DNA from 2 places in the Exiguobacterium sp. OS-77 genome. Region 1 is predicted to be linked to the other one. Evidence: predicted binding sites of a transcription regulator. Region 1 holds the regulator's gene; the other holds the start of a gene.
What was found. Region 1 encodes LexA, which represses DNA repair genes until DNA is damaged. Its sites were predicted from a motif close to CGAACATATGTTCG; they were not measured.
Positions count from the first base shown of each region.

Region 2: uvrB (excinuclease ABC subunit UvrB) is a predicted target of LexA. The motif match lies at 1,745-1,758, and genes of this name have one in related genera.

Region 1 is NZ_DF239008.1:2,039,823-2,044,255, forward strand. It holds gene EXG77_RS10540 (PTS transporter subunit EIIC) at 1-264, shown strand, start outside; gene EXG77_RS10545 (DUF896 domain-containing protein) at 340-576, opposite strand; gene EXG77_RS10550 (recombinase family protein) at 690-1,343, opposite strand; gene EXG77_RS10555 (hypothetical protein) at 1,389-1,676, opposite strand; gene lexA (transcriptional repressor LexA) at 1,888-2,502, shown strand; gene EXG77_RS10565 (metal-binding protein) at 2,534-3,034, shown strand; gene EXG77_RS10570 (MIP/aquaporin family protein) at 3,190-3,891, shown strand; gene glpK (glycerol kinase GlpK) at 3,935-4,433, shown strand, end outside.
Region 2 is NZ_DF239008.1:688,649-693,081, forward strand. It holds gene EXG77_RS03270 (S41 family peptidase) at 1-419, shown strand, start outside; gene EXG77_RS03275 (PDZ domain-containing protein) at 442-1,605, shown strand; gene uvrB (excinuclease ABC subunit UvrB) at 1,811-3,778, shown strand; gene uvrA (excinuclease ABC subunit UvrA) at 3,780-4,433, shown strand, end outside.

The DNA of each region.
Region 1 (4,433 bases):
AGTATGAAACCTTTATATGTTATGATTGCGTGTTCTGCTTTGGGTGGTACTCTTCTTTCGCTCTTACAGATTAAGGCCAACTCTTACGGTCTAGCTGTTATTTTATCTCCTTTAATGTACATTTATGAATGGAATCAACTTTTAGCTTATTTAATCGTATCGGTCTTAACCTTTGTTGCTGCACTCACCATCACTTACTTTTTCGCAGTTCCTAAATCAGTTTTGGTTGCGGAACCACAAAAAGTAACTTCCAAGATATCTTGATATCAGCTGAAAACAATAAAATAGCCTTCTATATTAGACACCTACTTCTCGGGTGGTCCTATAGAAGGCTATTTTTTATTGTTTATTCCGTTCTTCTTCTTGTGCTTGTTTTAATTTCTCAGGTGTTACGTCTGTGCCCTCTTCATCGACGATCTTCATGCCCATGAGTTGGTTTTTGAACGATCCACGGAATGCTGCGAGATACGCTGCACGTAACTCTTTTTGCTCTGCCGTTTCGGCTTCTGATAACGGCTCGACTTTTGATTTATTCGCTAATGCATTGATTCGATCTAATTGTTCTTGTGATAACATGGAATCCCTCTTTCTGTACGACTCAAACTTGAGTTGTTCAATTGTATCCTTACTTTAAAAGAGGCTATAAAAAAAAGCAAGTTAACCGCGTCAGTCGACGGATAACTTGCTCTTCATTCCGGGCTAGGTGTCAGTTCGCGGTATTCAAGATATCGACGATTGACCGTTGCTTTTGAAATATCATGTCCCATCCCACGCAAGGTGATGGCGATATCTGAAAACGTCAGTCCGAGCTCTCGAAGACGTACGATTTCTTCGATCGGTACGTCCTTTCGACTACGCCCAGCGTTCTCTCCTTGGCGATTCAGATTTCGTTCCGGGCGAAAGCCTTGTTCAACAGCTCGCCGCATGCCGCGCGCGATTTTTGCGTTATGCAGTTTCCGTTGATATTCTTCCACCAGTGAGACAATCTCAAGGACCATTGCTTCTGCATCCGCAAGCTGGTATTCTCCATCGGAATCAAGTGTCATCAACCGAACACCGTGCTTCTTAAACGTGTGCAAAATAGCGATTTTCGCATTCCCTCGACCAATCCGTGTGTCATCTGTCACGAGGACCGCATCTACCGCATCACGTGTTACATGATCAAGAACCGTCAGCATCCCTTCCCGATCGACGTCATATCCACTCTCTTTTTCAGAGACGACATCCACGACATCAAAACCCTTTTGAGACGCGACCTTCGAAAGCTCCATCCGTTGGCGTTCAATCGAACTATCTTGTGCTTCTTTTTCGGTCGACACCCGACAATAAATCACGACCTTCATCGTACCTCACATCCCTGTTCGTTCTTTCACAACTTTTCCATTTTGTCATTGTTGTGCGATTGGTACAACGATTTTGCTTTTTGAGATGACGTGTTTTGTTTCAACATCATTATTTTTTATCAACCAATTGACGTACTCTTCATCTGACATCGAACCATCATTGTAGACTTCAGCGATTTGTTCGACTGTAGCGTTCTCATCGACCGTAACGGAAGCTGTCATCAGTTGCGCCACTTTTTCATCCGGGCGTGGTGTGAGTAAAAAGATCACGAAGGCAATACTTAATGCATAGAAGAGAATTGAAAAAGCATGAGTACGAATCGTATGAATCATCATGAATCCCTCCAAATATGAAATGAATGAGTTAGAATAAATGTTCGCGGAACAATTGTTCGCATAACTCATAATAAACACAGAACCCGTGTTCGGTCAACACAAAATGTCGAACAATTGTTTGTACGCTCATTTGTTCTATGTTATAGTGAATCTAGAAACATATATTCTTACATTTCAAACTTCAATCCAGAAAGAGGTGGCAATTCGTATGCGGAAAATGTCTAAGCGCCAACAAGAGATTCTCGACTACATCGTCTCTGAAGTGAAACTGAAGGGGTATCCACCATCAGTTCGTGAAATCGGAGAAGCAGTCGGACTCGCGTCTAGCTCGACGGTACACGGTCATTTGGATCGACTCGAGAAACGGGGAATGATTCGCCGTGACCCGACGAAACCACGTGCGATTGAGATATTGCTTGATAAGCCTGAAGAAATCACGGAAGCCATCGTCCATGTTCCCGTCATCGGGAAAGTCACAGCGGGTCTTCCGATTACAGCGATTGAAAACATCGAAGAACAGTTCCCGCTCCCTGCGCATTATGTAGGAAATGAGACGGTCTTCATGTTGACGATCGATGGTGAATCGATGATTAACGCAGGTATTCTTGACGGCGATCGTGTCATCGTGCGCCAACAAAACACAGCAGAAAACGGAGAAATCGTCGTAGCTATGACCGAAGATAGCGAAGCGACGGTGAAACGGTTCTTCTTAGAAGATCAACAGGTACGTCTACAACCAGAAAATGACTCGATGGATCCGATGTATTTCGATAATGTCTCCATTCTTGGTAAGGTAATCGGCGTGTATCGGACGATTCATTGACGGAGGGACCAGTTACGACTGGTCTTTTTTCATGCCTTCAGGAAATGTACATGATACCGTCAATACCGTCGCACTGACGGGTTACGTTGCGTATTCGGTCGCAACGCAACAAACCGATTGGTTACCAACCGCCATCGGTATCGCTGTCGGTACGCTTTGGTTGTCACCCGACCTCGATTTAAAGTCAGAACCGTATTATCGCTTTGGACCATTTCGAGTCCTTTGGATGCCGTACGTCAAAATCATGCCCCACCGCTCGATCTGGTCGCATGGACTGATCATCGGAGATATTATTCGGCTTCTTTATAGTGCCGCGATTCTGATTCCGCTACTATTTTTAAGTCTATATTTTCAGGTTCTTGATTCTGCTACGATTGATTCGTGGTTCGCTTCCTTGCCTGCATTCGTCGTCGGTATCATGGTGGCAAGTACGATTCATATCCTACTAGATTATTCCAGCAGTTGGTTTCGACCTAAAAAAAGAAAAAACGTCGTCGGTAACACCTCTTTTGCTTGCTTGCAAGCAGAATGAGGTGTTTTCTTATCCACTTTTTCGTATCTTTAAACATCAAAATAAAAAATTTCCATTCCTATATTTCAATTATATGTATTGAAAACGTTCTCAATTCGGAGTAATTTAAAGTAGAAAGGCCATTATCTGCTTTAATCCAAAGGGAGGGTTTTTGCATGAATAACTTTGTATTGGAAATGATCGGTACGATGATCCTCATCCTGCTCGGGGATGGAGTCGTCGCCGGTGTCGTCTTGAAAAAGACGAAATCGGAAAACAGCGGATGGATCGTCATCACGTTCGCTTGGGGTCTTGCCGTCATGACAGCAGCATTCGTCGCTGCTGAAAGTGGAGCACACTTGAACCCCGCATTGACGATCGCACTTGCTTTGAACTCTGACCTACCGTGGGCAGACGTTCCGATCTACATTGCCGGACAACTTGTCGGAGCTTTCATCGGCGCCATTCTCGTTTGGCTTCATTACATGAAACATTTTGAAGCGACTGATGATCAAGCTGCAAAACTCGGTGTGTTCGCAACAGGTCCAGCGATTCGTCATACGCCGTCGAACTTGATTTCTGAGATCATCGGGACATTTGTTCTCGTCTTCGGTATCTTGGCACTTGGTTTAACAACGTTCGGAGATGGCTTAAAACCACTCATCGTCGGTTTACTCGTCGTCGTCATCGGTCTCTCGCTCGGTGGTACAACAGGGTATGCCATCAACCCGGCTCGTGACCTTGGACCGCGTATCGCGCACGCTATCCTACCGATTCCGAATAAAGGTTCATCTGACTGGGGCTATTCATGGATTCCTGTCGTCGGTCCGATCATCGGTGGAGCGATTGCCGTGTTCATCTATCAATTGATCTACTAAGATCACATCTCACTAACACATACCGCTCAAGGGGGATTTCGAAATGGAAAACAAGTATATCCTAGCACTCGACCAAGGTACGACAAGCTCACGTGCGATCATCTTCGATCACGATGGGAAAATCGTCAACTCGGCACAACGGGAATTCAAACAGTACTTCCCACAACCAGGCTGGGTCGAGCATGATGCAAACGAAATCTGGGGTTCGATTCTTGCCGTCATGGCCGAAGCACTCGGGACAGCAGATATCAAACCTGAGCAAATCGCTGGAATCGGCATCACGAACCAACGTGAAACGACGGTCGTCTGGAACAAAGAAACAGGTAAACCGGTCTATCACGCACTCGTTTGGCAATCGCGTCAAACGTCTGGTATTTGTGACGACTTAAAAGAACAAGGTTTGAACCAGAAGTTCCGCGATAAAACAGGACTTCTGATTGATGCCTACTTCTCTGGAACGAAAGTCAAATGGATCCTCGATAATGTCGAAGGTGCGCGTGAGCAAGCAGAGAACGGTGAATTGCTCTTCGGTACGATCGATA
Region 2 (4,433 bases), 1.4 Mb from region 1:
ACTTGAAGGACGGTAGCGATTTGAAGTTAACGACGAACAAGTGGCTGACACCGGACGGCAACTGGATTCATAAAAAAGGCGTTAAGCCGACGATTGAAGTCAAGCAACCGGCGTACTTCAACGTCACGAAGATCCTGACTGATCAAAAGTCACTCGCAGTCGGCGATTATGGAAAATCAGTCGAAAATGCTCACCTCGTCCTCGAAGCAATCGGTTACGAGCCAAAAGGACAAAATGGGTATTTCGGTGACACGATGAAGCAAGCCGTCGAAGCCTTGCAAAAGGATGCGAAACTCGACGTCACTGGAAAAATCGATCAGCAGACAGCGGGTGAGATGGAGACGCGTCTCCTGAAGAAACTCGAGGACGATAAGAATGACGTCCAGCGGAAAAAAGCACTCGAGGTCGCTGCTCAATAATAAGGAATGGAAAGAGGTCTGAATGCGCGTGGAATTACTCGATGAAATTGGTTGGACCGCGATTAGTCTCATCGCCAGTCCGACCTTGTGGTTAGCACTCCTTGTCAGTTGGGTCATCGGCATCCGGCGTGTTAAACGGGAACGTGGACTGTTTCGCTCCCGGACACACGGTAAACGAAGCGATGTCCTCGAAACACTTTTACCCGGGTTACTAATTGGTCTCGTCCTGTCTGTCGTCAGTGGCTGGCTCGGATTGACGCTGACGCCGCAATACGCTCTGTTGTTACTCGGACTCTCGAGCGTCTTGCTGTTGGTCGGTATCGTTCGCTTGAACGTACCGCTTTGGCCGATCGTCTTGCTTGGACTTGCCGGTTGGTTCCTAATGGATGCACGTCTTGATCCGGTTCGAGCGGTTGAGCCGAAAATGATTTTATTGCTTGCGACGTTAACGCTCGTCGCGGAATGTCTCCTCGTCTGGTGGCGCGGGCAACGACGCCTGTCACCGTCACTCGTCGTCTCGAAGCGTGGTCGCTTCATCGGTGGGCTGTCAGCGAATAAACTTTGGCTATTGCCTTTGCTCGTCTTTGTTCCGGGCGACGTGCTTGAAGCCTGGTGGCCACGTTACAGCTTCCCAGAGCTCGTTCCGATCGTGCTTTGGTTACCAATCGGCTTCAGCTTCCTCTTTACGGGTAAGTTGCCGAAAGAATTGATGCGTCCGCTCGTTCAAGGACGTTTGATCACGAGTCTCGTCGCGATTCTACTGACGGTTCTTGCATACGTCACCGGACAAGCTGAATGGTTGTACGGAATCGTCTTGTTGCTCATCCTGCATATCTTATTGCATCAGCGGGTCAAACGCTTGAACCGGGCACAGACACCATTGTTCCTCAATGGAACGCGTGGTGCCGTCATTCTCGGAACGCTACCTGATAAACCGGCTGCTGAGATGGGCTTGATTCCGGGTGAAGCCATCTACAAGGTCAACGGCGAAAAAGTCGATTCGGAAGCATCGTTCTACGAAGCGATCCAAAAACACAAACCGTATCTGCGTCTTGAAGTCATGAACCATAACGGCGACATCCGGTTTGCGCAACGTGCCTTCTATGAACAAGATCATCATGAACTTGGTATCCTGTTCGTCAACGAGCCGGTCCATGGTCGCACTAAAGTGCGGTCCTTGCATTAACGAGTAAATCCCTGTCACGGAACAGCCGTGACGGGGATTTTTTTGTCGGCAGAAAAACCGAGGATCAACACTCGAAGCAAAAAGAAACTTTTGCATTTTCGAAAAAAAGGGTAACTTCCTAAAAGGAGTACTTCATAATCGAATGTTTGTTCGTAAAGTGGTACAATAAAAATAGATTTTTTACGTGATGAGGGGGAAGCAAACGATGGAATTTGAACTCGTTTCACCATTTGAGCCAGGCGGTGATCAGCCGACGGCAATCGAAAAATTGGTGACTGGGCTAAAACAAGGCGAACGACATCAGACGTTGCTTGGGGCGACCGGTACCGGGAAGACGTTCACGGTCTCGAACGTCATCAAGGAAATCAAGAAACCGACGCTCGTCCTTGCCCACAACAAAACACTAGCGGGACAACTCTACTCGGAGTTTAAGGAATTCTTCCCGAACAATGCGGTCGAATACTTTGTTAGTTTTTATGATTATTACCAACCGGAAGCGTATGTCCCATCGACGGATACGTTCATTGAGAAAGACTCTTCGATCAACGACGAGATTGATAAACTACGTCACTCGGCGACGTCCGCCCTGTTCGAACGGGAGGACGTCTTGATCGTTGCATCTGTCTCGTGTATCTATGGTCTCGGTAACCCGGAAGAGTACAACAACCACGTCTTGTCACTGCGTGTCGGCAATGAGATGGGGCGAAACGAGATGCTCCGTCGTCTAATCGACATCCAGTATGAGCGTAATGACATCGACTTCCAGCGCGGACGGTTCCGCGTCCGCGGAGACGTCGTCGAAATCTTCCCGGCGTCCCGCGACGAACAGTGTGTCCGGGTCGAGTTCTTCGGTGACGAGATCGAACGGATCCGTGATATGGATCCGCTGACAGGTGAGATCGTCGCGGACCGCGAGCACATCTCGATCTTCCCGGCGTCCCACTTCGTGACGGGGGATACCCGTCTGCAGAAGGCGATCGCGAACATCGAGAAGGAACTAGAGGTCCAGCTTGCGAAGCTACGCGAAGACAATCAGTTGCTCGAAGCGCAACGGCTCGAACAACGGACGAACTACGACCTTGAGATGATGCGTGAGATGGGCTATTGTTCCGGAATCGAGAACTACTCGCGCCATTTGAACTTGATGCCGGAAGGGGCAACACCGTATACATTGCTCGATTACTTCCCGAAGGACTTCTTACTCGTTGCCGATGAGTCACACGTCACATTGCCGCAAATTCGCGGGATGTATAACGGGGACCAGGCACGGAAACAAGTCCTCGTCGATCACGGTTTCCGTCTTCCGTCGGCAAAAGACAACCGTCCGTTACGGTTCGAGGAGTTCGAGGAAAAAGTCAGTCAGGCGATCTATATCTCAGCGACACCAGGACCGTATGAACTCGAACATTCAAAAGAGATGGTCGAGCAAATCATCCGTCCGACCGGTCTCGTTGATCCAACGATTGAGATTCATCCGATTACGGGACAAATCGATTACTTGATGGATAACATCCGTGACCGGGTCGCGAAGAACGAACGTGTTCTCGTGACGACACTGACGAAGAAGATGGCAGAAGACTTGACCGACTACTTGAAAGAGAATGGTGTCAAGGTCAACTACATGCACTCGGAGATCAAGACGCTGGAACGGATTGAAATCATACGTGACTTGCGGCTTGGGAAATACGATGTCCTCGTCGGGATCAACTTATTACGAGAAGGACTCGATATTCCGGAAGTCTCACTCGTGACGATTCTCGATGCCGATAAGGAAGGCTTCTTGCGTTCGGACCGTTCGCTGATTCAAACGATTGGTCGGGCGGCGCGGAACGCGGAAGGACACGTCATCTTGTTTGCTGATAAAGTCACCGATTCGATGCAACGCGCAATCGATGAGACGGAACGCCGTCGCGCGATCCAGATGGCGTTCAACGAAGAACATGGCATTACGCCGCAGACGATCAAAAAAGACGTCCGTGGTGTCATCAGTACGACGATCGAGAGCGACGATACCGTCGAAAAACTCGAGAAGTTCAACAAACTCAAAAAACCGGAGCGCGAAACGTTGCTTGAACAGCTTGACCAAGAGATGCGTCAAGCGGCGAAAGACATGCAGTTCGAACGAGCTGCTGAGCTCCGCGACCTCATATTAGAATTGAAAGCAGGTGCCTAAGTTGGGAGAAAAGAAGAATCAGATTATCATCAAAGGCGCTCGCGTCAATAATCTACAAAACATCGATGTCGAAATTCCCCGCGATCAGCTCGTCGTCTTGACGGGCTTGTCCGGGTCAGGGAAATCGTCGCTTGCCTTCGACACGATTTACGCGGAAGGACAACGACGTTATGTCGAAAGTTTATCAGCCTATGCCCGTCAGTTCCTCGGACAGATGGATAAACCGGATGTCGACACGATCGAAGGACTGAGTCCAGCAATTTCAATCGACCAGAAGACGACGAGTAAAAACCCACGGTCGACGGTCGGAACGGTCACAGAAATCTATGATTATCTGCGTCTCTTGTACGCACGAATTGGTAAACCGATTTGTCCAAATCACGGAATCGAGATTTCGAGCCAGACGATCAGTCAGATGGTCGACCAAGTGATGGAGTTACCGGAGCGGACGCGTCTGCAAATTCTCGCGCCAATCGTTTCCGGACGAAAAGGAACTCACGTCAAGGTGCTCGACGATTTGAAGAAGGAAGGCTTCGTCCGCGTTCGTGTCAACGGAGAGACGATGGATCTCGCCGAAGAGATCACGCTTGAGAAAAACAAGAAACACTCGATCGAAGTCGTCGTCGACCGTGTCGTCGTGCGACCAGATGTCGAA